One region of the Carboxydocella sp. ULO1 genome, then DNA from elsewhere that is predicted to be linked to it. Evidence: riboswitches for the same ligand, from Rfam matches in the RefSeq annotation. Region 1 holds a riboswitch; each other region holds the start of a gene.
The links. A riboswitch is a leader RNA that binds a small molecule or an ion and turns the genes downstream of it on or off. The one in region 1 is predicted to bind cyclic di-GMP.

Region 1 (7,201 bases):
CGGGCCAAAGGGCTGGCGGAGTGGCTGATTGTGCTCAAGCACGCCCTGCGCAATGCCTTCCTGCCCGTTTTAACGGTAATCGGCTTGCAGTTTGGTTCCTTGCTGGGTGGAGCTGTAATGACGGAAACCATCTTCTCCTGGCCGGGAATTGGCCGCTATATCTATGCTGCCATAATGGCCAGGGATTTTCCGGTGGTGCAGAGCAGTATTGTTTTTATAGCCATGCTGTTTGTGTTAATCAATCTTCTGGTCGACCTGCTTTATACCTATATTGATCCCCGCATTCGTTACAGTTAAGGAGGAGCGCCATGAGCCAGAACAAAGGAGGACTATGGGCTGACGCCTGGCGTCGGCTAAAGCGGAATAAAGTTGCCCTGCTGGGTGCGCTGATTGTGGCTATCTTGCTGTTTACTGCTCTGGCTGCCCCGCTCATCGCTCCTTATGACCCCGTTCATGATGGGAGCTTGAAGGAGCGCTTGCAACCACCCAGCGCCAAGCACTGGCTGGGAACGGACAAGCTGGGCCGGGATATTTTTAGCAGGATTGTTTATGGTGCCCGCATCTCTGTTGAAGTGGGGGTTATTTCTGTAGGCATCGCTTTGATAGTAGGCACCCTGATGGGGGCGTTGGGCGGCTATTATGGCGGCTGGCTGGATTCCATCCTGATGCGTATTGTTGATATAATGCTGGCATTTCCCAGTGTCCTGCTGGCAATCGCTATCATGGCAGTGCTGGGGCCCAGTCTGGAAAATGCCATGGTGGCCATCGGACTGGTGAATGTGCCAACCTTTGCCCGGGTGGTACGGTCTACTGTTCTGGCGGTGAAAGCCACTGAATATATCGAGGCGGCCAAAGCTATCGGGGCCAGGGATGCTCGCATTATTTTCCGCCATATTTTGCCCAACTGCATTGCGCCCATTATTGTAACAGCTACCCTGGGCATCGGTACAGCTATTCTCGATGCCGCCGGCCTCAGCTTTCTGGGCCTGGGGGCTCAGCCACCTACACCGGAATGGGGGGCGATGCTGGCCGATACCCGGGATCTCTTGCTTAAAGCGCCCTGGGTGGCCATATTCCCCGGGATTGCCATTATGCTGAATGTACTGGGCTTTAATCTGCTGGGAGACGGTTTGCGGGACGCCCTGGATCCCAGGTTGAAACAGTAAAACGCATTGCCCGGTGGAGGTTAAATAACAAAGCCGCAGGCTTTGCCTGCGGCTTGGATTTTTACTGGGTAATGGAGGCATTAACAGTTGTAGTAGCCTGAGCAGTTTGATTCAAAGCTGAGGTAGCGGCAGCCAGTTCAGCTTCCAACTTTTTGATTTTAGCTTGTAATTCAGCGATTTTACGTTTGGCTTTTTCCGCTTTGGCTTTGGCTTTCAGTTCCTGTTTCAGTTTCTTTTCCTGGGCTTTTAATTGAGCCAGTTCCCGCTTGTCTTTTTTCTGTTCTTTCTTAATTTCATTTTCCCGTTTGACAATTTCCTTTTTCAGCATCCTGGCCAGCTCATTGATCCGGTGAATGCGTTTCACATAGGTCTTACTGTCTTTAGTTTTCTTGAAATCAGCCACTGCATCTTTTTTCAGACTATTGATAGCCTGGGCCAGAACCCGGATATCTTTTTTGCTGGTGATCAGCTTGTTCAGCTCAGCCTTGAGTGCTGTATCGGTCGGATTGTCCAGCAGCTTAACCAGCACCGCTTTTACCTGCAGAACCTGCTGCTCAAAAGGATTGACCTGGGTAGTAGTAGTGGTATTGCCATAGGTGTCGGAAGTAACAGTGGTCTGGGTTGTAGCATCAGTGGTAGTGGTGGTTTCCCCTTCAGCAAAAACAGCGGAAACAGGACCAAGAGCCAGGATTGCGGCAACAAAAGTGGCCAGGAATTTGTGTTTGATAGTCATAAGACATACCTCCTTTTAATGCTCAAAATTTTACCTCCTGCCAGAGCAGGAGGTAAATCGCCTCGCACTCGGGCAGCTGGCTGGCCTGGCAACGGAGTTGCGGTAGCCCCTTTAGCTTTGCGTCACCACCTTTCGATGGTTTTGCCTTTTTCCTTTTCGCTATATTATACGAACAGGCAATCATTTTTGGGGGGACCTAAGAAGTTTTTCTAAAAAATTTTTTTCGACAACAAAACAGGAAATCCTGCTCCAATGGGGAAAATAAGTAGCAGAGGAGGTTGAGAATATGGTAGAGATCGGCTTCAAGGCCCCTGATTTTACCCTGCCCGCTACCGGGGGACAGGAAATCACTTTATCCCAATTAGCTGGCAAAAAGGTTGTTCTTTATTTTTATCCTAAAGATAATACTCCTGGTTGAACCAATGAAGCGGTCGATTTTAATGACCGGATGGAGCAGTTTGCTGCCATCAATACCGTTATTCTCGGAGTAAGCCGGGATTCCATAGCCAGTCATGAGAAATTTGCGGCCAAACTGGGTCTGAAATTTCCTCTGCTCAGTGATAGTAACGGGGAAGTATGTCAGTTGTATGAGGTATTAAAAGAAAAGAATATGTATGGCAAGAAAAGCATGGGGATTGAAAGATCCACTTTCCTGATCGATGCCGATGGTGTTATCCGACAGATCTGGCGCAAAGTCAAGGTAGCCGGCCATGCCGAAGCTGTCCTGGCTGCAGCCAGGGAGCTATCAGAGCAATAATTCCAGGGCTAGATAGACCCCGGCTCCGATCAGGCTGGTAGCTGGCAAAGTGAGAAACCAGGCGGTAATAATCTGTCGGGCCACCCCCCATTTTACCCCGCGAAAGTTTTTGGCTGTGCCCACTCCCATGAGTGCGGAAGCGACTACATGAGTAGTGCTGACGGGTAGGCCAAAGCGGGAAGCCAGCAATATTACCAGGGAAGAGCTAATATCCGAGGCAAAACCATTTATGGGTTCAATTTTAAAAATCCGCCCGCCCATGGTGCGGATTATTTTTTTCCCCCCTGTAGCGGTACCCAGGGCCAGGGCACTGGCGCAGGCAACTACTACCCAGAAGGGAACATGAAAAGTATCAATCATACCGGCGCTGACGAGAGCCATAGTGATCAGGCCCATGGACTTCTGGGCATCATTGGAGCCATGGGAATAGGCAGTCAGCGCTGCTGAAAGGATCTGTAAGCGACGAAAAACATTATTGGTCTGATGGGGATGAGAAAAGCGGAAGAGCCAGAAAAAACCCACCATTACCAGATAGCCCACCACCAGACCCAGAATAGGGGATAAGATCAGGGACAGGATGATTTTACTCAGGCCTGTCCACTTGATGAGCGCAAAACCGTGCTGGGCAGCGGCAGCTCCTACCAGGCCGCCGATGAGGGCATGGGAAGAACTGCTGGGAATGCCATAGTACCAGGTAAACAGGTTCCAGAAAATAGCAGCTGAGAGGGCGCCGATTAAAACCGTCTGGGTTATGGCTGCTGGGTCCACAATTCCTTTTCCGATGGTAGCTGCCACAGCGGTATGGGTTACCGCTCCTAGAAAATCAAAAGCGGCAGCCAGGAGAATTGCCTGCCGGGGGCTGAGGGCCCGGGTGGCAATGGAAGTGGCAACAGCATTGGCGGTATCATGGAAGCCATTTAAGTAGTCAAACAACAAAGCAAGGATAACAACGATAATGACCAAAGCGGTGAGACTAAGCATATTTTAGCACTACTCCCTCTAATAAATCTGCCATATCATCACAGAAGTCCAGCATTTCTTCCATATATTCATACAGGTCTTTCCACTTGATGATTTCCAACGGACTGCAATCCAGGGCAAAAAGCTGGGCCAGGCCGGTGCGGTAGATATTATCTCCCTGGCTTTCCAGCTCATTGATAGTCTGACAGAGCTTCTGGATTGCTTCCGGCCGGGAAGTCAGTTCCGGCAAGAGCTTTATGGCTTTGGCTAGAGCCAGACTGGCTTCAAAGGCAACCCCGGCCAGCTCCTGACCGGTCCGGGTAGTCTGTTCCACTTTATAGAGTCCCAGTTTTACGCAGGTGCCGTGCAGGTAATCGACCACGTGCTCTAACCCCTGGGTGAGCCGGAAAAGCTCATCCCGGTCGATGGGAGTAATAAAAGTACGATTGATTTCTTTCTTTAATTCTTTGGCAATCTGATCGCTTTTTTCTTCAACTTGATCCAGCTGCCGCATTAGCTGCTCAGAGTGTTGCTGTTCTTGCATGATGGCGCGAAAATGACGGGCAGCTTCTTCCAGGCACTGGGCCAGCTCACCTAACAAGCGGTAGAAAATATCATTTTTTGGTTTTATACTAAACATCTCGGGGCCTCCTTTAACTGTACTAATAAAGATTGTAACTGTCCCCATCTGCTGCGTCAACAAGACTCGACAAAATAACAGTTGCTTACCCGGGGGCAGTATGCTATACTAATTGGTAGCGAATGCAAGAGAAAGTAGGTGCAAAAACATGCGGGAGAAACTGGCCAGTCTTGGAGCAGTTATCACCGGCTTTCTGGCCTGTATCGCCTGACTGGGTCCGGCAGTTTTTGCCGCCCTCGGTCTGGGGGGATTGGGCTTTGCCGCTGTTGGTTCGGTATCGAAATATAGCAATATATTTTACGGTATTACCATAGTTCTGCTGGGTTTTGCCCACTGGATGGGAACCAAAAATCACAAAAAAAGCAATCAGGTTATACTCTGGACATCTACTGTTCTGGTGCTGGCGATGTTTATCTACACCAAACGGGGCTGGTTCCTGGGATGGTTTAACTAAAGGGGGAGAAGGAAGTGAAAAAATGGTTGTTAATCACTCTGCTGAGTGGTCTTCTGATCGTTACCGGCTGTGCTAAACAGGAAACTACCCAATCCGGGGGAGAAACAGCAACCCAGCAGCAGGCCCAGGCTACTTATCAGGACATCAGTGGTGAAGAATTGCAGGCCATGCTGGCTAAAGGCGAAAAGGTAACGGTTATCGATGTGCGGGAACCCTTTGAGTATGAAGCCGGGCATATTAAAGAGGCTCGCCTCATTCCCATGGGGGAAATCCCTGGTAAACTGGGGGAACTGGATAAAAACCAGACTATCGTAGTGGTTTGCGCTTCTGGCAGCCGCAGTGCCCAGGTGGCCCAGTATCTGGTGGAACAGGGCTTCACCCGGGTCAAAAACCTGGCAGGAGGCATGATGGCCTGGCCGGGAGAAGTGGTGAAATAACAGGATTAGGTAATTTCTTAAAACCTCTGCTTGTGTTACAATGATACACAGGTGGAGGTTTTTGCATTTGGAGGTTTATTTATGTGGGAGGACTTGCTGGAACTCAATCAGGAGCTGCTCAGGCGTATGCAAAAGACACCTGACCGGGCCGCAGGCCGCCAGCTGCTGGCTGATAGCTTTGGTGAATTCAAACCCATTCCAGTTTTCCAGGACAAACCCTGGCAGGGCTGGCAGGTAGTAGGGATAGATGGCTCCCAGCAAACTATTGGGGCTAACTATCCTTACCAGCTGGCTTTATTACAGGCTCTGGCTCTGGCCAGCCAGGGCGGGGAACAACTGAAACAGCGGGTAATAACCCCCCTCCTGGCTGAGGGGGAAGAAGAAGTCAGGCAGCTGGTAAGGGAAAAAGGTTTGAGCCAGGAACTGGCATTTAGTCGCCTGCGGGACCGGCATCTGGCCCAACTGGAGCTGGAAACCTTGCTGGAACTCATCTTTCGACAAAAACCCCAAGCCATCATGCTGGATGGCGGTTTTTTACGGCTGGAGCAAGCCTGGGCAGAAGGCTGGCAGCAGCTCTATTCCTTTTGTCTGGAGGAGAATATTTTACTGATAGGTGTAATCGAGGAAGTAGGGACCAATGCCATTGCCCAGGAACTGGGGGAAAAGGCCCCCCCTCTCTGGCAAAGGGCTTATGACCGGGAGATTCTCTATGACTTGCTGCAGGAAGGAGAACTGCTGTTGCCCTATCGTCCCTTGGCTGTAAAAGACCGCTATTATACGGTTTTTTTGCGCCCGGGTACCTATCCGCAGGCCATTGCCCTGGATTTGCTGGCTGAACAGAAAAATAAGGCCCAGCTGGCAGCGGCTCTCGTAATTTCCCTTTGTCCTGCTGGTGGCCGGGGCATTCCCTGGTTGCTGGATCTAATCGATCAAAAGGTGAAATTAACCCGACAACAAACTGATGCTTTGCTGGACTATGTCCTGGATTTACAGGTTCGGGAAAAATTTTTGCGCTCCATGCGGGAGAGGAGGTAAAAGGGTGCAGGTAATCGGAACAACTACCCCTCAGGAGGTCTGGGTACTGGATCAGACCCGACCTTTTCGCACCAATGAGCTGTTGATTATTGAGGACCCACAGCTGGGTCTGTTAACCGGTGAGGTGGTGGAGTGCCAGTCCCACCATCCCCTCTTATCGGGAAGCAAAGGAGAAGGGGCGGTGCTGGATCGGCAGCTGTTGTCCAATCTATTGACCATTGGGCTGGACCCACGCCGGGAAGTAGTGCATCTGGCCCGGGTACGGCTGCTTACCGAGGCTCGCTGGCCGGTGGCTTTTGCTGCACCAGTACGCTTGCCCCGATTTGAGGAAGTTGCACCCCTGTTGTTAAAAACCGGCCCGGATACGGGGCTGACCCTGGGGGTAATCGCTGGAACGGAGGAACTGGGACAGGAGCTGCCAGCGGGTTTGCGAGAGATAGCGCCCCTGTGGAATGGCGAGGGTTTACAGGCTCAGGAAGGGGTGCCCTTTATTTTCAATTACCAGGCCATGAACCAGTATCCCCATTTAGGGATTTTCGGGGGCTCTGGTTCGGGTAAGTCCTTTGGTACCCGGGTGGTGCTGGAAGAGCTGATGCAGCAGGGGATTCCCACCATCGTGCTAGACCCGCACTGGGAAATGAGTTTTGAACAACAGGTAGCAGGCTGGCCACCAGGATTACAGCGGGAATGGACTCGTCGTGCTGTACTCTTTGCCATCGGCCAGGAAGTAGGGGTTAATTTCAGTGAATTGAATGGGGCTGAAGTAGCCAATCTGCTGGCAGCCGCCGGAGGCAGTTTAAGTGAGGCTATGGAAAATGCCGTCATCACTTTGCACCAGAGGCGGGATAGCCTTCAGACCTTTAAAACCCGCCTGGAAGAACTGCGCTGGGCCCTGGAGAATGAGAGCAAACTCAGGAAAAGCCCTGATCTCTTTACCCCGGAGAAAGTGCGCCAGGCTCAGGAGCTGCTGGAGGAATACAAGGACCGAATCAGCGGGCCGGGCACTCTGGCCGGTATTC
Region 2 (7,201 bases), on a different contig from region 1:
GACCGGGAAGGACGGGAGATCGCCCGGGGACTGGTCAACTACAGTGCTACTGAGCTGGAGCAGATCAAGGGTCTGAAAACCGAGGCGATTGAACGGCTATTAGGTCATAAAAACTATGATGAAGTGATTCACCGGGATAATTTGGTGGTTTTATAGGGAGGGTATAGGATGGATGTACGGCAGTATGTAGTGGAAAAAGCCAAACTGGCCCAGAAGGCGGCCCGGCAGCTGGCAGCTGCCAGCACTGATGTCAAGAATGCAGCCTTACTGGCCATGGCCGAGGCTTTGCAACAGCGGTCAGATGAGATATTGCGGGCCAATGCCCAGGATATGGAGGCAGGACGGCAGAAGGGGCTCTCCAAGGCCCTGCTGGATCGGTTGTTGTTGACGGAAAAGCGCATTGCCGACATGGCAGAAGGGTTACGCCAGGTAGCCGCTTTGCCGGATCCGGTTGGGGAAGTGGTAAAAATGTGGACCCGCCCCAATGGGTTACAGATCGGACAAATGCGGGTGCCGCTGGGTGTAGTGGGCATAATCTATGAGGCCCGGCCCAATGTCACGGTGGATGCGGCTGCTCTCTGCCTGAAAACCGGCAATGCTGTGCTTTTGCGTGGCGGCTCGGAAGCCATTCATTCCAATACCGCCATTGCCCGGATTATTTCCCGAGCGGCCCGGGAGGTGGGTCTGCCGGAAGGGGCTATTCAGCTGATAGAAATCACTGACCGGGAAGCGGTCAATGTTATGTTGCGTTTAAATGGCTATCTGGATGTCCTCATTCCCCGGGGGGGTGCCGGGCTGATTCGCACGGTGGTGGAAAATGCCAGCGTGCCGGTAATTGAAACCGGGGTGGGCAACTGTCATGTTTATGTGGATGCGGAAGCCGATCTGGCCATGGCGGAGGAAATTGTGATCAACGCCAAAACCCAGCGGCCGGCGGTTTGCAATGCCATGGAGACTCTGCTGGTCCACCGGGAGGTAGCCGCCGAATTTTTGCCCGGCCTGGCAGAAAGGCTGACGGAGCTGGGGGTAGAGCTGAGGGGCTGTCCTGTCACCCGGAGTCTGGTGCCGGGGATTCAACCCGCTACTGAGGACGATTGGGCCACGGAATTTCTTGATCTGATTCTGGCCATCCGGGTAGTGGATTCCCTGGATGAGGCTCTGGAGCATATCTACCTGTATGGTACCAAACATTCAGAAGCGATTGTGACCAGCAACTATTTTACTGCCCGGCGCTTCCTGCAGGAAGTGGATGCGGCTGCCGTCTATGTAAATGCCTCCACCCGTTTTACTGATGGTTTCCAGTTCGGTTTCGGGGCGGAAATTGGGATCAGTACCCAGAAATTGCATGCCAGGGGGCCGATGGGATTGACGGAATTGACAACCATCAAGTATATTGTTTATGGTGAAGGTCAAATCAGGGAGTAAACGGGAGATATTTTTGTTTTTTGATAGTACATGACAGAACAAGTTTCTTTTCTGCTGCTCAGGGGGTATTTTTGGCGGTTGCCGGAAAAGAACTGGTCCGGACAGCCCTTTGTCGCTTATGCTGTTATTACAAATCGGCGACAAAGGGGTGAAAGGCCATGGTGTGCAAGAACTGTCAACTGTGTGGCAGGGAAGGGCAGGCTGACCTGGTCTGTAGCTGGATTCTGGCAGATGGGGAAGTAACAGAAGCCTGCTGGTGTGTGTGCAAAGATTGTCGCCAGCATCTAGAAGATCGGGTCTGGAGTGTTTATCGGGAATTGCTGGGAATGTGAGGCAAGGAGTGGACCATGGATAAGCGGGTTGCGGTGATGGGTGGGACTTTTGATCCCATCCATCTAGGCCACCTGGTGGTGGCTCAGGAAGTTGCGGATGAACTGGGGCTGGATCGGGTGCTGTTCGTTCCCTCCGGCCAGCCCCCCCATAAACAGGGGGCAAAAGTGACAGCGGCGGAACTACGGGCGGAGATGGTCAGGCTGGCCATAGCGGACAATCCCCGTTTTCAGCTCTGCCTGCTGGAGCTGGAAAGGCCAGGGCCTTCATATACATACGATACGGTTCGGCAGCTGCTGGACCAGGGGAATTACCAGGAGCTCTATTTCATCACCGGGGCCGATGCGGTGCTGGAGATTCTGACCTGGCACCGGGTGCGGGAATTGCTGGCCTTATGTCATTTTATTGCTGTTACAAGGCCGGGTTTTGAGCTGGAGCAATTGCGGGAGGTGCAGGGACGGCTGGGAACGCAGCTGGGACAGCGAATCCGGCCCTTTACAGTGCCCTCTCTGGCTATTTCCTCCTCGGACATACGGGCCCGGGTGGCCCGGGGGAAAAGCATTAAGTATCTGGTTCATCCCGAGGTGGAAAAATTTATTGTTAATAATAACCTGTACCGGTTTTAATTTGCTCACATACTTTGCGCCCACCATTCAAATACTAAACTTGCCTGAAAGGCAGACTTATTTTTGGAGAGGTGGGTTACCATGGTGACAACATTGTATGTAGGCAATTTGCCCTGGGCCATTAAACAGGATGACTTAATCCGGGCCTTTTCCCAGCATGGGGAAGTGCTGGGGGCCAGGATTATTACTGACCGGGAAACCGGGCGCAGTCGCGGTTTCGGTTTTGTGGAAGTCAATGATGCCGATGCCGATCGCATGATTCAGGCGATGAACGGGGCGGAGCTACAGGGACGTACAATTACTGTAAATGAGGCTAAACCCAGGGAATTACAGTAAGTAAAAGAAGACTGTCGACCTTTACGTCGGCAGTCTTCTTTTAAAATTCTTTTTCAGCAATCTTTTCACAGGCCAGTTTTACTGAAATAAAGGTACCCTTTCCAGTATAGGAGATAAGCAATTGTTCACATTGATTAAAAACTAGCGGCAGACCTCTTCCCAGGGAGTTCCGGGTGGAAAAACCATTAATTAGGATGGATTGTGGCAATTTTTCCAGCACAAACCCTTTTCCCTCGTCTCTAAGGGTAATAATGATGTTATAGCTTTTATCTAACCCCCATTGTACGTGCCCCCGGCCAGCATGTTTTACAATATTTGTGATTAACTCAGAAAAAACCACGGAATAGATCCTTTGCTTATGCTGGGGTACTAAAATTTTTTCCAGCCAGTTGCTAAACATTTGTCTGGCCTGGGATATATCAAAAACGCTTTTAATAGAAACTTTAGTAAAATAGGTGTAATCGAGTTCGTGGTGTTTAATTTCTTCATCGCTGATTAACTTTACCTTTCCGTTTGTGACATCCTCTAAAAAATTTTTATAAAGTGCTACTATATGTTTATACTGCCAATCATGGTGTCCTTCAGGGTTAAAAGTTTTTTCCCACCAATTAATGAAGACATTTACTACCTGCGGGTCCCATTGTTTACCTGCCTCTTGAATTAATATCCCGATTGCCTGTTCCTGGGACATACCTGGACGGTATACTCTGTCACTGGTCATTGCATCAAAAGCATCTGCCACTGCTAATATTCTGGCGCCTAAATCAATGGTTTCACCAACCAGGCCATAGGGGTAACCGCTTCCATTCCAGTATTCATGGTGCTGAGCAATGGCAGGCAATAGTTCCCGAAAACTTTCAAATCCTTCCAGAATACGACATGCTATTAAAGGATGCTGTTTAAGCAGGGTCATTTCTTCTTCTGTTAACTTATCTGGCTTTCTTAATATTTGGTCGGGTACTCCGATTTTACCGATATCGTGGAATAGTGCGGCCAGATAGATTTGCTCCACCTGTTCTTGTGGGAGATCCATTTCCAGGGCAATGATTCTGGCATACTCTGCTACTTTCTGGGAGTGATGTTTTGTATAACTGTCTTTTGCTTCAACAGCCTGGATGATTGTATTAATCGCTGCAATCATGACTTCATTAGTTGGTATTTCCGAGTATTTGGCAGCGAACAGGCTGATGTACTTGATATCCATTGAAATTGTATCCCCTTCCCTATGTTATTAACCATGAAATAGCAGATTAGCATTAAAGCCAGCGGTACCATTTTTCCGGACTAGATTCTTAAACATCCTTAATAATAGAAAAAGCCTTTCCAGGGAAGCCCATGGAAAGGCAGAGCAACCATATGCTCGCTGCTTTCCAGCTTCGGCAACCTGGCAATCATAGCCCTGGAGGGGCCTTAGACCCATGGCTTTGCGCCCCCATCTTTCGATGGGTTTGCCTTTATCGACTGTTTTGCATTTTATTGTATAGCACAAATTTAATCTACTAAATAATTTATTACAATTAAACTAAAAATGTCAATACTGGATAAAGAATATTTTAACATACATCCACCACTTGACCACCGGTAATAACCTGCAGTTGCTCCAGGGTTACTGGCACAGCTGAATTGGGAGTACCGGCAGCAGCATAGACAAGCGGAAATCTCTGCATACTGATATCCAGATATACCGGCAGGGGCTGGGAGAGAGCAAAGGGACAAACTCCGCCAGCGGGATAGCCGGTATAGTGCAGGGCCTGTTCGGGGTTAGCAAAACGGATTTTGCGGGCTCCGGTTAAGGCCTTTAATTTTTTGGTATCCACCCTGAGATCTCCACAGGTAACTACCAGCAGGGGCTTCTCATCAGCCAGGAATACCAGGCTTTTAGCGATTTGGGCCGGTGTCACCCCTAGCGCCCTGGCAGCCAGCTCACTGGTTTCGGTACTGACCTCAAACTCGATTACCTTTATTCCCAGCTGGAATTGATCCAGAAATTCCTGAATCCGTTGATGAACTGGATTTTGCAGGGTTTGTACCACCATCGTCTCCCCCTCATCTCCTTTTTTAGAGTCAGTATAAAGAAAAATGGGAGAAAATGCAAGGCACTCGCCATTTTTGCCTGTTTATGCTATAATGGGCGGAGAAAACTGTCAACAGGGGTTAACCGGGATGGAAGCAGTTACCTTTATTCAACAACAAGTAAAAGGAGAACGCTGGCAGCATATTGAAGGGGTACGCCAGCAGGCCCGCCGCTTGGCCCTTATTCATGGACTGGAGCCGGAAAAGGCGGAACAGGCGGCCCTCTGGCATGATGTCGCCCGCGATTATCCTCCGGAGCGGTTGCTGGAACTGGCCCGGCAGCAGGGGCTGGAACTGGATGCCGACTGGCTGGCTGTACCCATGCTTTTACATGGGCCGGTGGGAGCGCAGCTGGCGGCTGAACAGGGGGTAAGGGACAAGGAAGTTTTGCAGGCCATTGCCCGTCATACCCTGGGCCATCCGGAGGCGACAGCCCTGGACAAGCTGTTGTTTGTGGCCGATATGATCGAACCGGGACGGGATTACCCTGGAGTGGAGGAATTGAGACTGCTGGCAGCCAGGGATCTGGAAGGGGCCTATCTGGCCGGGCTGGATCATACTCTCCGCTATTTGCTGGAGCGCCAGCAATACATCCATCCGCTGGCGGTTAGGGCCCGCAATGCCCAGTTACTAAGACTTAAGGCAAGGGAGGTAAAATAAGTGTCTGAGCAAGAGACCAGAAAGTTACTGGATTTGATTAAAGCCGGTGCCGAAGACAAGAAAGCCCGCAATATCACTATTCTGGAACTGGGTGAACTCTCAATTATGACCGATTATTTTGTCATCATGAGCGGTAATTCCACCACCCAGGTGCGGGCTATCGCCGATGGGATTGAAGAGAAGGTCAAGGAAGGCCTGGGGGTAATTCCCCTGCGGCGGGAAGGCCTGCGTTCTGGCCGCTGGATTTTGCTGGATTATGGTCAGGCGGTGGTGCATGTCTTTCTGGAGGAAGAGCGCCAGTATTATAACCTGGAACGTCTCTGGGGCGAGGCTAAGCGCCTTGACAGTTAAGCCGCTTTTCAGTATAATATCGGACAAAATGGTAATTTAATGGCGATGAAGGGGAAGAGTACCTTATTAGCCGGTTGACAGAGAGCCGCTGGCTGGTGGAAAGCGGTAACCGCCATAGGGGAACTGGCCCCGGAGCTGGAAAGGCGAACCCGCTGGCAGTAGTCTTTCCCGGCCGCCGCCGTTACCGGCAGCAAGGGGATCGGGCTTTTTGAGTCCGGTCAATTTGGGTGGTACCGCGGAAGCAAGGCCTTTCGTCCCAAGGGGGAGGAAAGGCTTTTCTATTTGGCAAAAATAAGGAGGAGTGGACTGGATGGAGCAGCGCTATAATTTTGCTGAGATCGAACCGAAGTGGCAGGCCCGCTGGGCGGAGGAAAAGCTCTACCGGGTAGAAGAAAGTCAGGACAAGCCCAAGTATTATTGTCTGGAGATGTTCCCTTATCCCTCCGGCAATTTGCATATGGGGCATGTGCGCAATTATTCCATCGGGGATGTGGTGGCCCGCTTTAAAACCATGCAGGGTTACCAGGTACTGCATCCCATGGGCTGGGATGCTTTTGGCTTGCCGGCAGAAAATGCGGCAATTAAGCATGGGATTCATCCGGCGACCTGGACCTGGTCCAATATTGACAATATGCGGCGGCAATTAAAGGGCATGGGGATCAGTTATGACTGGGACCGGGAGGTAGCTACCTGTCATCCCGGCTATTATCGCTGGACCCAGTGGCTGTTCCTGCAATTCTTCAAAAAAGGTCTGGCTTATAAGAAAAAATCGGCGGTTAACTGGTGTCCTTCCTGTGCCACCGTGCTGGCCAATGAGCAGGTGGTGGATGGGCACTGTGAACGCTGTGATTCCCAGGTTACCAAAAAGGACCTGGAACAGTGGTTCTTGCGCATTACCGATTATGCGGAACGTTTGCTGAATGACCTGGAAAAACTGACCGGCTGGCCGGAAAAGGTCAAGATTATGCAGGAAAACTGGATCGGCCGCAGTGAAGGGGTGGAAATCACCTTTGGCATCAAGGGGCGGGAGGAAACCATTACCGTCTATACTACCCGACCGGATACCATTTTCGGGGTAACCTATATGGTGCTGGCCCCCGAACATCCCCTGGTGCCGGAACTGGTAAAAGGCCAGCCCCAGGAAGCTGAGGTTATGGCTTTCCGGGAAAGAATGAAAACCCTGAGCGAAATCGCCCGCACATCCACGGAAGCGGAAAAGGAAGGGGTTTTCACCGGGGCCTATGCCGTCAATCCCCTGACAGGCAAGGAAGTACCCATCCTGATTGCCAATTACGTCTTACTGGATTATGGTACCGGGGCGGTAATGGGGGTTCCAGCCCATGATCAGCGGGACTTTGAATTTGCCCGCAAATACAAGCTGCCGGTGGTTGTGGTAATCC
Region 3 (7,201 bases), on a different contig from region 1:
TGCCAGATCAAACGGTTATCTTCCGCCAGTTTGACGGCCAGCAGCCACAATACAGCAGCCGAAAAGGAAAACAAGCGATCATTGACAGGTATAGCCCCGATCCAGCCAAAACGAAATATTGCCGCTGTCAACACACCTGCACCGACTACCGGTACCTGGGCCAGCCAGATCAGCTCCCGGATAAGTTCTCTTTTGCGGATAATCCCCACTCTCTTCCCCTCTCCTTCCTGTTTTCTATTCGCTCACCCCATAGCTATAATGATAATTATAGTAATAGTAGCTACCCTTCTTCATTTCCACCCCATTCAACACAGCCCCCAGCAGTCGTCCCCCGACCCGCTGAATCCCTTCTTTGGCCAGTCGGGCCTGCTGTCTGCTCACCGCTGCTGCCATCAACACCAGCACCACCCCATCTACCTTCGGTGCCAGCACCAGAGCATCCGTTACAGCCTGGATGGGCGGCGTATCGATGACCACCAGATCTGCCATCTCCATCAACCTGCCCATTATGTTATCCATTTCTTCTGCAGCTAGTAATTCTACCGGATTGGGGGGAATCGGGCCGGAAGTCAGTACCCTCAACCCGGGCACACTGGTAGTCTGCAGAACATCCTTTAGTTCAAAATCATGGGTCATGACATTGGTCAATCCCCGGCTGTTTTTTAAGTCAAAGACCCTGTGCAAACTGGGCCTGCGCAAATCACAATCCACCAGGATTACTTCCTTCTTCTGCTGGGCCACCAGCGCCGCATAATTGGCCGCTACCGAAGACTTGCCTTCCCCGGGCCCAGCACTGGTAAACAGGATAGTTTTCAGCTCATGGGCCACATTGGCATACTGGATATTGGTGCGCAGGCGTCGGTATGCTTCCGCCAGCGGTGATTTCGGTTCCTTGTCCACGATTAGCCGTTCCATCATCTGCCCTCCCTTAATCCCGGCGGGGTATGATGCCCAGCACGGATATCTCCAGATACTTTTCTACATCTTCCGGTGTCTTGAGACTGTCATCCAGGAATTCCAGCAAGAAGATCAAGCCTGCTGCCACCATAAAACCCAGTACCAGAGCCATGGCAATGTTTATCGCTTTTTTCGGTTTCACCGGTTTCTCCGGCCTTACCGCTGGATCCACCACCTTGACATTGTCTACTGCCATTACATCCTTAATCTCATCGGCAAACACATAGGCAACGGTATTAACAAGATGGGCTACCCGTTCCTGGTTGGTATCCTCGGCACTGATAGTCAGCATAATGGTATCCTTCAGTAAACTGACTTTCAGCATCTCCTGGATTTCTTCCGGTTTCAGTTCCCCGCCCAGATTCTGGGCCACTTTTTCCGCCACTGTGCGGCTTTTCACAATTTCGTTATAGGTTTTCACCAGCTCCTTGGCAGCCAGCAAACTGGTGTAATCATCCCGGATCAGTTTTTGTCCACCTTTGTTCACCAGCAGCGTAGCTGAGGCTTCATATACCGGGGGTAAAACAAAGAAACTGAGAATAGCACTGGTAATGACTGCAAGTAACGGTATCAGAAACAGGATAAGCTTGTGTTTCCACAGCGTTTGCCCTAATTCGCGCAGGTCAATTTCTTCTTCCAGTTGCACAAAAATGCCCCCTTAATATTTGGTTTTTTGTCCATTTTTTATTATATCTAAACCATCTTTAAATTTGTGTCGAATTGTGTATTCAATTTTATTTTTTTATCGACATTTTGACTCTTATTTTGTTGAAAATTTTCTTTTATTCCTGGTTTTGGCCATCATATTTCGACATGAAATTTTTATATTCCATGCTAAAATTTTCTTAGACCAAACTAAAAAGAGGTGAGTCCATTGTCCTTATATATCTTACTAGCTATTGTCGCTTTAACTCTGTTTACCTTAGTCCTGGCTTTACTTGCCTTGCAAAAAAGAAAAAAACGTCCTGTCACCTATTTTTCCGCCTTTTCCTTATATTTTTTGCTGGCTTCCATCTTTTACTGGCAGCAGTACCACACTGAATGGACTGTCGATCCCCACTGGCTCAACTACTACAAAAACTTTCGCGGTCCAAGTATCACCGCTGCCCAGGCGGCCAGCACTGTCGACCATCCGGAAGTCATCACCCTGGCTGAACAGACCCGGCAGGCCCGGCAGCGTATGCAGGAACTGCAAGCCGTAGCAAAAGGGAAAATCAGCGGGGAAAACTTCGATACCTTTCAGTTGCTCTTAACCCAGGGCCGACTCACTACCTCGGATTTGCTGCCTCTTTATCAGCAAGGTGGATTAACTGAGGCCCAGTTATTAAAATTCCTTGATCAGGGCCTGCTCAGTGTAGAGCAATGGCAGGAGCTGGAGGAACAAATCAAAGAGGCGGCTGCCAAAAAAGCCACACCAGCCCCGCCGGCTCCCGCCCCGGTTAACCAGAAACCGGTCGCTCCTGTCGCCCAGCTGCAGGCCCGGCAACCCGGTACTACCGGTGCGGAAACGGTGGCTCTGGCCCTGGCCAGCCAGGCCAAGCAGCTGAGCCGGGCCCAGCTGGATCAACTGGTACTAGCTCAACTCAAAACCGTTCCTGATGCGCAAATCCAGGCCCTTTTGCCGGACCTCACCCCTGATACCGGTCGAGAGCAACTGACTGTGATCATCGTCAACAAACTGGTGGGCTGGAATCGCAATGAGCTGGCTGCCCGCTTCCTCTACGAATTCTATCGCTTGCCAGAAGCAGAGCAAAAACTATTACTGCAAAAACCCCTGACCACTTTACCACCCCAGCAGCAAATCCAGGCCCTCAGCAAACCCCTGGCCCTGCTGGTCAGTGACACCCTGGCCGGTCTGCAAAGATTGCTGGCCGCAAACTGAAAACCCCGCTTAGCGGGGTTTTCTTTTGCCCAGAACCTGGATGCCAGTGGGCAGCCCATAGCCATACCAGCTGTCCCATCCTTTACTGCCCAGATCAATTGCACCAGCTGTCAGCCGTTGCCTGATCTCTTTCGCTTTCAGCCTGGGATAGGCGGATTTCAATAAGGCTGCCAGCCCGGTGATATGGGGACTGGCCATCGATGTTCCGCTCATCACCTTATAATCTCCCCCCGGTATAGTACTGAGAATCTCCACCCCCGGCGCTACCAGATCCAGGGCCGGGCCAGTGCTGGAAAAGGGAGCCCGTTGCCACTGACGGTCAATCGCTCCTACGGCCATCACTTCCGGATACCTGGCCGGATAGAGAACGGTATCCCCTTTTCCTTCTTCGTTCCCAGCATTGCCCGCCGCAGCCATTAGCAGGATTCCCGCTCTGGCTGCTCTTTTCACCGCATACCGCAAAAGGGGATTGTTCTGTTTTCCTCCCAGGCTCAGGTTGACTATATCCAGCCGGTTTTTGATGGCCCATTCCAGACCAGCCGCTATGTCGCTGTACCAGCCGCTCCCCGCACTGTTCAGGGCCTTGATAGCAAAGAGCTCGACCCCCGGGGCAATCCCGACTACCCCTTGGCTATTGTCCTGAGCCGCTATTATCCCGGCCACATGGGTGCCATGACCATTATCATCCTGGAAGCTGTCCCCTGTCAGCGCAATCCCTCCGGCCACCTTCAAATCAGGATGCTGTAAATCAATTCCTGTATCCAGCACCCCTACCCTTACTCCTGAACCATTGACCCCCAGCTGGCTCGCCACCTGCGGGCCTGCCAGCACCGCCACCCCCCAGGGTATTTGCTGTTCCTGGGTGGTGGCCTGTTCATCTTCAAAAACTTCCATTACCCCGCGCAGGTTCCGTATCTGCTCAACTTCAGTCTGGTTCAATTCAATTACCAGATAAGGCATAGTTTCAAAACTGCGGACTATCTTGCCGGAAAGAGAGCGCAGTAAGCCTTCACGCCGCCGTCGCCAGTAACGTTCTTCCAGTTTGAGAATATAACGCTTCTTGCCTTCCATCCGGTTTGCCTCCTCTGTCTTTTTGTTGCATTATATTCCGCTGTCGTTAAATTGGCGATTTTTCTATTAAATTAGAACTTCTTGCTAGAGGCAGGATTTTTCCATTTAACCCCGAATATATTGGGTAAGAACAGAAGACAACGGGCAAACCAGGCGAAAGCCTGGGGCGCAAAGCCATGGGTCTAAGGTTCCCGTCGGGAACTATGATTGCCAGGCTGCTCATATGGCAAAGGGTAATGGCACTATAGCCATTTTGAGCAGCCTGCTTTCCAGTGGAAAGCAGGCTGTTTCTTTCCCACCCTTTACTGTACGCGCCCCCGGCTTTCCCTTCCCGCTGGGGGCGATATTTTATGAGGAAGCGAAGCGTGAGTCTGATTCTCCTGTTTCTGCTCTGGCTAATAGCCGCAGTGCCGGCCTGGGCAGCTGCCCAGCCTGGTGTCAGGTGGCTGGAACCCTTAACTTCCGAATTGGTAAAGGTAAAAATCAATCCCGCTCAACCGGGACAATTGCTGATTCAGGGTCAGAACTTGCCTGCCGGACAGGTACTGGTGGAAATCCGTCGCGGCGATGACCGCGCCGCCTATTACTTCCCGGTCCGTAACGGTGCTATCACTGGTTCCTTCTGGTTGCGCTTTGGCAGCGGCCAGTATTACCTGACCGTTTATCTCCCGGCCGGTGCTGCTTTCCTCTACCAGATCGAGGCTGAAGCACGTCTGGAAGCTATCGACTTGCCGGACCGACGTTATCTCCTGCCTGGCAGTGGCGTGGAAAGCGACCATCCCACCTTGCGGAAACTGGCCCAGGATCTGGTTGGAAAAAACGCCGGCGCCAGACCAAAAGCCTATAATATTTACCGCTGGGTAACCAGCAATATAGCCTATGATGCTGCTCGCCTCAGCAGCCAGCAACTTTATGGTCCCGGTTCAGGCGCCCTGGCCACCCTGGCCAGCCGCAAGGGCCTCTGCCTGGATTATGCCAATCTGACGGTAGCTCTCCTGCGCGCCGCTAACCTGCCGGCCAGGGTAGTGGTGGGCCAGGCCTATGACCGCGTCTGGTACGAACACTCCTGGGCCGAAGTCCTGCTGGACGGCAAATGGCAACCCCTGGACCCTACCTGGGATGCCGGTTACCTGGCGGGCAACCGATTTATCCCGCGTGCCCAAACCCTCTACTTCTCCATGTCCTACAGCCAGTTCTACCGCTACCACCGGGCGGAAGAATACCGATAAACTGCAAAAGCGGTACCTCGCCTTACGGCCTGGTACCGCTTTTTCCCTTATGACATCAATCTGGCCAGCAACGCTGCCAGTTCAGCTCTTGTCGTCACTCCTGCCGGAGCCAGTTTATTTTTTTCCCGTCCTTTCAGGATGCCGGCTTCCACCAGTTTGTTCACTGCTCCCTGCGCCCAGGTGGCTACCTGCTGCCGGTCGCTGTAGCTCTCCAGCTTACCGCCATTTCCGCCCTTGATTTTGCTCCCATAAGCCCGTTCCAGGATCACTGCCAGCTCCTGCCGGGTTAACTTATCCCCTGGCCGAAACTTGCCCTGATACCCCTGCATCAGTCCGGCTTTGGCCGCTGCAGCCACATAGGGCGCATACCAGGCCGAACTCTGGACATCAGAGAAGGTCGCAGTGGCGCTATCCTCTATTTCTGCTCCTGTGGCTTCCACCAGCATTTTAGCCGCTTCTGCCCGGGCAACCGGCTGCTCTGGCCGGAAGTATCCCTGCTCATCTCCATCGATTACGGCCAACCCGGCGATTTTTTCGATCTCCCCTCTGGCCCAGTGTTTAGCAGTATCGGGGAAACTGTTCTTCACAGCTACTACCCCGTATAAACCGCCTCGTTTAATACTGGCAGTAATGGTCCCGGTAGCAGCATCAAAATTTTGCTGCCGGACTTTCAGTTTTTGACCATTGCCTTTAAATTCGAAGAGATAAATATTTTTTTCACCCTGAACTTTGCTCTGATCCAGCTTAAAGCTAATTTTGAAGGCTTGTGCCGGTTTAAAGGACAGAGTCAGATCATAAACCGGGCTGAGCAGATCGCCCCTGATGATAAAAGGCGCCTCTTCATAGATTTTGACATAAAGCAAGGCATTGGCCGGCAAACTGCTATTGCCAAAATCCACTGTCAACCGTCCCTGATTTGCACTAACGGTTCCACCGTTAGCCGGCAGGGAGAACTCTTCTACCTGGGAAGGAGCCAGCGGCCTGCCCGGCCGGATGCTGACGGGAGCCTTGAACAGTGCCTCAGCTACCGCCTGGTGCCCGGCATCGGAGAGATGGGCATTACTGTAGTCCTGATAAATCGGATCCTTTCCTTTGCCCAGATATTTATCTGACCCCAGCTCCTGCAGGGACTTGAACACATCCACAATCACCACAGGAGGCATATAGGGGTCACTGTTGACCTGTTTCACGGCATCAGCAATAAAACCATTCAGGTAAGGAATCAACAAATCAAAGGCTTCATACTTTTTCTCTGCCGGATCGGTAGTCCTCACCCCTGGAACTTTTTCTCCGGGTGCCGGGTTGTAGAAGTTGAGCAGATAGATGGTAGTATCCTTACCGGTATTAATAGACCTTATTAATTGCACCGCAGTAATCAAGTTCTCTTTCAACTCATTTCCGGCCTGCCGGTAATTGTGGGGATTGCGTCTCACTGCCTGCATGAAATCATGGGCGCCAAACCAGATGGTAATCACCCTGGCCTTTTTGATCGCTTCCCGATTGGCCGGATCGGTAACAAACCGGAGCAGATCCCTGCTGGTTGCCTGTTCTTCTGCGATCAGGGTCAATTCCTTGACGCCCCGCCTGTCTTTTATTTGCTCGTAAAATCTCTGGACATAACTTTTAGAGCTGCCTACACCCAGGGCCAGCGAATCCCCCAGGGCCACATAGCCCACACCAGCCTTGTCTTCAACTGCCCCTGCCTGCCGCGCAGGAAAAAATTCCGTCAACAGCAAGAATAGGACGCAAATGACGGAAATTATTTTTTTATGCAAACTTTTCAGCCCCTTTCTGCAGAATATTCTATACAATAAATTTCTTTTTCTATATTTGTTTTGATTTTCCTGCTCTGGTTAAGCAAATATTTTTAGTCATATTTCGACAAAAACCTGCAGCTTGCGTTTTTCTCATGCCTGGCTGTCCACCGTTAATGGCACAATCATTGAGCTGATAATTCGTTCTTCTGCTGCCAGAGCCAGCACTTTTAGCACCAATACCGTCAAGTCCGGATACGCTGCAGCATCCAGCGTCCAACTTACCGGACCCGTACCATTCGGGTATC
Region 4 (7,201 bases), on a different contig from region 1:
GCAGTTCGATTTCCCGGGCGATGGAAACCCCGTCATTGGTAATCAGCGGGGAACCGAACTTTTTCTCCAGAACCACATTGCGGCCTTTGGGGCCCAGAGTTACCCGCACAGCTTCAGCCAGGGTATTTACCCCCCGTTCCAGAGCCCGACGGGCTTCTTCACCGAAAATAATCTGCTTCGCCACTTGCTAAACCCCCTTATTATTCGATTACAGCCAGGATATCCCGTTCATTCAGGATGAGATATTCCTCGCCTTCATATTTCACTTCAGTACCGGCATATTTGGAGTAGATCACCCGGTCACCTACTTTGACTTCCGGGGCTATCCGCTCACCATTTTCCAGCAGACGGCCATTGCCGACAGCTACTACTTCCCCTTCCTGGGGCTTTTCCTTGGCTGTATCGGGTAACACAATCCCACTGGCAGTTACTTCTTCCGATGCCAAGGGCTTAATGACAATTCTGTCTCCAAGCGGCTTAATCATCACTGAGAAACCTCCTCTTTATGTACTATTAGCACTCAATTAAATAGAGTGCTAACACATTCCTTATAATACCTGATTTTAGGCAAAAATGCAAGTTCTTTGCCCTGCATAAAATACAGACACATATTTTATTTTTTCGTGAAATTTCCTGTTGATTATCTAGCATAAAACTGGTAAATTGTATAAGGATATGTCTAATTACAGGAGGCAACCAGCCCATGGCCTTTGATTTTCATACTCTGCTTGCCAGTGAAAAAGCGCAAAATACTCCACCCAGCCAGACTGCCCGCTGGGTTCTTCCCCTTTTCCATGCTACCAAAGGCCCAGTTCTGGACCTGGGCTGTGGCAATGGGCGGGATAGCTTGTATTTTTTTGAACAAGGCCTGCAAGTGGTAGCTGTAGACATTGATGCTGAAGCTATCGGTAGGCTGGCTTTAAAAGCAGAGTTCGAGTGCCTGGTGGCTGATGCCCTTAATCTGCCCTTTCGGGAATTCTCCTTTGATGCCATTTACAGCTTTGGGCTCCTTCATGTTTTTACAGAAAGCATCGAGGAAAACCGGCAGCAGGTATTAGATGAGGCCTGGAGAGTGCTTAAACCCGGTGGAATTGCCGTTTTTACCGCCCTCTGGACCGATATCCCCGGCTGTGGCCTGCCCGAGCTTTGCTGCCTTACCGAAGCAGAAGTAGAACAACTGGTAGCGCGCAGCCCTTTTGAGTTAATGTCCAAACAAATTGTTAATGACCACTCCCTCACCGGCTGGGAAGGCATCTACTGGCGCCTGGTGCTGCGTAAACAAAAGCGTGTGCAGATCATAAAATAAACCCCGTGAGCCCTGGTACTCACGGGGTTGTTTGTTCTTTAATAGCCGCTTTAGCCAGGCCATAAATACCGCTAGCTGTAGCTGACCCAATAATCCCTTCTGCTCTGATTAAGCTTCTTGTCTTAGTATATGCCTGCCACTGGCATCTGGTTACTTTTTCCGACCGAACAGTTTGAGCAATAATCCCTGTTCCAGAATAACAGCATCAAAGGGACAGAGTTCCTGGCAACAATAGCAACGAATACATTGCTCATAGTCTACCATCGCTTTCCCATTTTCGATCTTTATGGCTTGCGGTGGACAATGCTGAGCACAACGGCTGCAACCGGTACACTTTTCATTCATAACCGGCCGATAGGTGAACTGATTCTGGAAAAAGCGGACCAGAAAAGGCGGGACCCGCCCATCCAGAGACTCCAGGTTATAGGGGGGCTGAAAATTCCAGCGTAACTCCCGGCCACTGCCTACCACTTCAATCCTCTTCAACCCCGGTACCAGCCCCCGGGCCAGAGCCAGCCGTGATACCGGCAATTCCTCACTGTTGAAACCCATCATCTGACCCATGACCAGGTCAACAGCAAAGCCATTAGTGCCGCCCAAAATCACTCCCGCTTGAATAGGCGAACCATTACGGGGGCCATTGCCTTCCATCCCAACAATTCCGTCTACCAGGAAAAAAACCGGCTTAACCAGCAGGGCCAGGTCAACCAGCATAGCAGCAAAATCGTCCCGTCGCTTCAGGCGCAGGTGAAACTGAGCTTTGCCTGGACCCACTATGCAGCCAAACAAATTCTTGACGGCCCCGGTGATGCCCATAAAGGAATGGGTCTTCATTTTGGCCAGAGAGATAACTTTATCCACCTGTTGCAGTTCACCGGTCAAATGGAACTTGCGGATTACTTTTCCCTCAGGAAAGGAATACTCCGCTGATTCGGCAAATGCCAGCAATTCCGCTCCTTCTTCCCGGCATACCCCGGCTATGCCGTTTTTTTCCGCCGCCTTCATGCCACTGCCAATTCCAGGACTATCTCCGACTAAAGGTATGCCACCGGCCCTCTTTACCTGACGAATTACCGCTCTTACTACTTCCGGATGGGTGGTTACTGCTCGCTCCGGTGGCAATCCCTCCAGCATATTGGGTTTGATGAGCACCCTCTCCTCCGGCTTAATCAAAGTTTCCATGCCACCAAACTGGTTTAGAACCTCCTGGACTCCCGCTTCCACTTCGATATAATCATAGGTTTTTGCCACTGCTGCCGCTACTTTCAATGATTTTTACCTCCTGCTTTATGAGATTTCTTTTAGTGTAGCACAATTGTTCAGTTTTAAACAAGGGGCATAACATTTCTCCAATATGGCACTCTCTCGCCTGAGGAAAAATTTTTTTAATTCCCAGAAACCCCCCTAAAATACTTTTTGAAAACGTATAATATGATAACCGAAAAGAGTAAAACCGTCGAAAGGCGGCGACACAAAGCTATAGGGGCTAAAGCTGCACAGCCATGCCAGCCAGCTGCCGGGCGAGCCTCCTTAATTTAACTGCTTGCTCGGGATAAGATTTTAAATTAAGGAGGGGTTCTTTATGAACAAACGTAAAGTCTTTTTTACCATGGCTCCAATCGCTCTCGCTACTTTAGTCCTTCTTGGTAGCGGCCCAAACCCGGCCAATGCCAAAGTAAGCAAAGACAAAAACCATAATGGTATACCTGACAGCTGGGAATTGCGCTATCATCTCAGCATTTATCGAAATTTGGCCAACACTGACCCGGACCGGGACGGCCTTACTGTTAAACAGGAATTTTACCTGGGCTTGAATCCGGTAAAAGCCGATACCGACCAGGATGGCATCAAGGATGGTAATGAAGACCTGGACCATGACAAACTGACGAACCTTCAGGAATACCTTGTTCACACCAACCCTCTAAACCCTGACAGTGACAGAGATGGTATTAAAGATAGAAACGAAGACCTGGACCGAGACAACCTTAACAACTATCAGGAATTTGTGATCCATACCAGCCCGCTGAAAGCTGATTCAGACGGGGATGGTATGAAAGACGGTGACGAGGATTTTGATAAGGACAGACTCTCTAATTCCCAGGAGTTTAGCATAGGCTCCAACCCCATCGATAGTGACTCTGATGATGATGGTATTATGGACTTTGATGAAGATGATGATGGGGACAAAATCAGCAATGGTAGAGAATTTGTATTAAAAGAAGATCCTAAAAATCCTGACACTGACCATGATGGTGTTCTCGATGGTGATGAAGACAATGACCATGATGGTATAAATGATGGAGAACAGAATGACGGAGAACATGATGACTGAAGAGAGGCCACATGGCCTCTCTTCTTTTTACACAGGGGTTATAGCTTTAAACAACGGGATATTATAGCAGCAGTGGAGATAGTATAATCTCATCCCCTTAATTGGTAGTTTAACCTAACAAAAAAGGACTTTCCCCCGGCTATGGAGAATTTGTTCACCCATACAGCCAGCAAAGGGGGATATAGGGGTGGATTACAAACATCTATTGGATATAATCCTGGCTAATCTGGATGAAGGAATCATTGTTACTGATACTAAAGCCAATATCATTTTTTATAACGAACCTGCCACCAATATCGGTGGAATAGACCCGGCAGCAGCTATTGGGAAAAATATTTTGGACGTCTTTCCAGGCCTCACCGAGGAAACCAGTACCTTTTACTATGTCCTGCGCCAGCGTCAGCCTTTGCTCAACCATGTCCAGCATTATACCAATTACCAGGGCAAGCAGGTAGCCACTGTCACTTCTACCATCCCTATGTTTGAAAACGGCCAACTGGTGGGAGCGGTAGAAATCTTTAAAGATCTGACCCAGGTAGTCCAGCTATCGGAAAAAATTCTAGCCCTGCAAAAAGAACTGGCAAGTCACAAAAAAACTGACCCTGCTCGGGGTAATGGTACCCGCTACACTTTTGCCGATATTATTACCAGGAACCCGATTCTGCAGGATATCCTCCACCGGGCCCGCAAGGTGGCCTGCAGTCCCTCGCCAATTCTCATATACGGTGAAACCGGGACTGGCAAGGAATTGTTGGTGCAGGCTATCCATAACGCCTGTCCAGAACGGCAGCGCCATGCCTTTATTGCTCAGAATTGCGCTGCTCTGCCACCCTCACTGCTGGAATCCCTGCTCTTTGGCACTTGTGCCGGCAGTTTTACCGGGGCCAAAGACCGTCCCGGTCTCTTTGAACTGGCCGATGGCGGTACCCTCTTTCTGGATGAGATCAACTCTCTAGATCGAGAGCTACAGGCCAAGCTCCTGCGGGTACTCCAGGATGGCGTAGTCCGGCGTCTCGGTGACACCAGGACCCGTACCGTTAATGTGCGCGTAATTGCCGCCAGCAATGAACATCCCCTCAAGTTATTAGAGGAAAAACGGCTGCGCCAGGACCTCTATTACCGCTTGAATGTGATTTTCTTTCATTTACCTCCTCTGCGGGAACGGCAAGAAGATATTCCTTTACTTGCCCAGCATTTTCTGCAAAAATACCGGCAAAAATTAAGAAAAAAGATCACGGGCCTAGCATCAGAAGTCCTGGAGCTGTTCTGGCAGCATAACTGGCCCGGAAATGTACGGGAACTGGAGCATGTTATTGAAAGCGCAATCAACCTGGCCGATGGTCCCCTGCTTACTCTGGCCGATTTACCCCGGGAACATCCCGGCTTGTTCGGACCCAAAAACCAGCCTCATTGGACTCAACCGCCCTTACCCTTGAAACAAGCCCTGCAAGACCTGGAAATCCGTTTGCTGCAATCAGCTTTGCAGCAGACAGATTACCAGCTAACCAGAGCCGCCCAATTACTGGGCCTTCCTAAACAAACCCTGCACAATAAACTGAAAAAATACGGCCTGCGTCCCAAAGACGAGACGTAATCCCATAGTTGGGACAGCCCCTGTACCATTTTTGGTACGGGGGCTTGTTTTTAGCCCGGTCTGCAGTCGGCATCTTTTTTGCTTATATATCCATTTGAGGTGATAAGATGAAATCCGGCCTGATTTTCAATATCCAGAAATTTTCCCTGCAGGATGGCCCCGGCATCCGGACTACCGTCTTTTTCCTCGGCTGTCCCCTGCGTTGCCAGTGGTGTCATAATCCTGAAAGCCAGAGTTTTCACCCCCGGCTGTTGCTTGCTACCCGGCGCTGTATTGGTTGTGGGCGTTGCCAATTCGCCTGCCCTCACCAGGCTACCAGGGAACGCTCTCTTTGCCAGCACTGTGGTCATTGTGCTACTGCTTGCCCGACCCTGGCCCGGAAGATGGTAGGACGCCGGGTTACTGTATCCGAAGTCATGGACACCATTAACCAGGACCGGGTTTTCTATGAGGAATCCGGGGGAGGAGTGACCTTTTCCGGCGGCGAACCCCTGGCCCAACCTGACTTTCTTCTGGCCCTGTTGCAAACCTGTCGTAAACAGGCCCTCCACACTGCTGTAGATACCAGTGGCTACGCACCTCTGGCCAGTCTGGAAGCAATCGCCCCTTACACCGACCTCTTTCTGTATGATCTCAAGCTGCTGGCTGAGGAGAAACATCGATATTTTACGGGAGTGTCCAACCAGCTTATTCTAAGCAATCTCAAATGGCTGGTACAACAGAAAAAAAACTTTTTCCTGCGCCTTCCCATCATTCCCGGTATCACTGATACTGATGAACAAATCACTTTATTACAGAGTCATTTGCAGGAACTGGGGCAGGTGAAACAGATAAATCTGTTACCCTACCACGCTCTGGCGCAGGACAAATACCGCCGTCTGGGCCAACCCTATCCACTGGAAGGCACTCCCGAACCTTCCCCTGAACAAATGCAGGCGATAGCAGAAGCCTTAAAACCCTACTGTGAGCAGATACAGATTGGAGGTTGAGTACAGTGAATGAACGGGTTGCCAAACTCCGCCAGCAAAGCCTGGAAGCCATCCCTACCCTTTCTACTGAACGGGCCGAAATCGTAACCGAGGTTTACCAGCAATACTCCGGCAAGGTTTCCATCCCGGTCCTGCGGGCTCTGGTTTTTCAGGCCCTGATGGAGCGCAAAACCATCTACATTGGCGAAGATGAACTAATTGTAGGCGAACGAGGCCCGGCCCCCAAAGCCACCCCCACCTACCCCGAGCTCTGCTGTCATACTCTGGAGGATTTCACCATCATTGACAGCCGGGAAAAAATCTTCTTCCGGGTCAGTGACAAAGAAAAACGTATTCAAGCGGAAAAAATCATCCCCTACTGGCAGGGCCGCTCCATGCGGGACCGCATTTTTGCCCGGATGAGCCAGGAATGGCTTGATTGCTATGAAGCCGGGATATTTACGGAATTCATGGAGCAACGGGCTCCCGGCCATACCGCCGGGGATGACAAAGTCTTCCGCAAAGGCTTTCTTGATTTTCTGCGGGAGATTGAACAGCAATTACAACAGGTTGATTACCTCCATGACCCCGAAGCCTATCGGAAACAGGAGGAACTTAGGGCAATGGCCATTTGCGCCCGCGCTATTATCCGCTACGCCGAACGCCATGCAGAAAAAGCCCTGCAGCTGGCAACCAGTGAACCCAACCCCCGGCGCCGCCAGGAGCTGGAACAAATCGCTGCCATCTGCCGCAAAGTCCCGGCTCAAGCTCCCTCCACCTTCTGGGAAGCCCTGCAGGCTTACTGGTTTGTCCATCTCGGTGTCATCACCGAACTCAATATCTGGGATGCCTTTAATCCCGGACGACTGGATCAGCATCTCTATCCTTTTTATCAAAAAGAAATAGCAGCAGGCACCCTGACTCCGGAACGAGCCAAGGAACTGCTGCAATGCTTCTGGGTCAAATTCAATAACCAGCCTGCTCCTCCTAAAGTAGGTATT

Region 2: another riboswitch for cyclic di-GMP. It lies ahead of ULO1_RS03085 (HD domain-containing phosphohydrolase); the one in region 1 lies ahead of ULO1_RS01345 (hypothetical protein).
Region 3: another riboswitch for cyclic di-GMP. It lies ahead of ULO1_RS07650 (transglutaminase family protein); the one in region 1 lies ahead of ULO1_RS01345 (hypothetical protein).
Region 4: another riboswitch for cyclic di-GMP. It lies ahead of ULO1_RS06080 (hypothetical protein); the one in region 1 lies ahead of ULO1_RS01345 (hypothetical protein).

What each region holds. Positions count from the first base shown of each region.
Region 1 is NZ_BDLQ01000007.1:109,245-116,445, forward strand. Features, by position in the region: gene ULO1_RS01335 (ABC transporter permease) at 1-297, shown strand, start outside; gene nikC (nickel transporter permease) at 309-1,166, shown strand; gene ULO1_RS01345 (hypothetical protein) at 1,228-1,899, opposite strand; cyclic di-GMP riboswitch class I at 1,968-2,055, opposite strand; gene ULO1_RS01350 (peroxiredoxin) at 2,186-2,656, shown strand; gene ULO1_RS01355 (inorganic phosphate transporter) at 2,645-3,637, opposite strand; gene ULO1_RS01360 (DUF47 domain-containing protein) at 3,630-4,256, opposite strand; gene ULO1_RS01365 (hypothetical protein) at 4,507-4,710, shown strand; gene ULO1_RS14890 (rhodanese-like domain-containing protein) at 4,725-5,147, shown strand; gene ULO1_RS01375 (DNA double-strand break repair nuclease NurA) at 5,229-6,182, shown strand; gene ULO1_RS01380 (ATP-binding protein) at 6,187-7,201, shown strand, end outside.
Region 2 is NZ_BDLQ01000012.1:27,304-34,504, forward strand. Features, by position in the region: gene proB (glutamate 5-kinase) at 1-156, shown strand, start outside; gene ULO1_RS03070 (glutamate-5-semialdehyde dehydrogenase) at 169-1,425, shown strand; gene ULO1_RS14915 (hypothetical protein) at 1,584-1,757, shown strand; gene nadD (nicotinate-nucleotide adenylyltransferase) at 1,773-2,381, shown strand; gene ULO1_RS03080 (RNA-binding protein) at 2,463-2,717, shown strand; gene ULO1_RS03085 (HD domain-containing phosphohydrolase) at 2,758-3,921, opposite strand; cyclic di-GMP riboswitch class I at 4,093-4,180, opposite strand; gene ULO1_RS03090 (YbaK/EbsC family protein) at 4,271-4,753, opposite strand; gene yqeK (bis(5'-nucleosyl)-tetraphosphatase (symmetrical) YqeK) at 4,881-5,450, shown strand; gene rsfS (ribosome silencing factor) at 5,451-5,801, shown strand; T-box leader at 5,838-6,063, shown strand; gene leuS (leucine--tRNA ligase) at 6,112-7,201, shown strand, end outside.
Region 3 is NZ_BDLQ01000040.1:22,874-30,074, reverse strand. Features, by position in the region: gene ULO1_RS07675 (sugar transferase) at 1-209, opposite strand, end outside; gene ULO1_RS07670 (CpsD/CapB family tyrosine-protein kinase) at 235-915, opposite strand; gene ULO1_RS07665 (YveK family protein) at 929-1,603, opposite strand; gene ULO1_RS07660 (hypothetical protein) at 1,832-2,839, shown strand; gene ULO1_RS07655 (S8 family peptidase) at 2,849-3,910, opposite strand; cyclic di-GMP riboswitch class I at 4,044-4,133, shown strand; gene ULO1_RS07650 (transglutaminase family protein) at 4,261-5,139, shown strand; gene ULO1_RS07645 (S-layer homology domain-containing protein) at 5,187-6,914, opposite strand; gene ULO1_RS07640 (S8 family serine peptidase) at 7,047-7,201, opposite strand, start outside.
Region 4 is NZ_BDLQ01000031.1:13,318-20,518, reverse strand. Features, by position in the region: gene groL (chaperonin GroEL) at 1-184, opposite strand, end outside; gene groES (co-chaperone GroES) at 201-485, opposite strand; gene ULO1_RS06090 (class I SAM-dependent methyltransferase) at 704-1,306, shown strand; gene ULO1_RS06085 (DUF362 domain-containing protein) at 1,457-2,575, opposite strand; cyclic di-GMP riboswitch class I at 2,743-2,827, shown strand; gene ULO1_RS06080 (hypothetical protein) at 2,889-3,638, shown strand; gene ULO1_RS06075 (sigma-54-dependent Fis family transcriptional regulator) at 3,826-5,232, shown strand; gene ULO1_RS06070 (glycyl-radical enzyme activating protein) at 5,340-6,221, shown strand; gene hypD (trans-4-hydroxy-L-proline dehydratase) at 6,227-7,201, shown strand, end outside.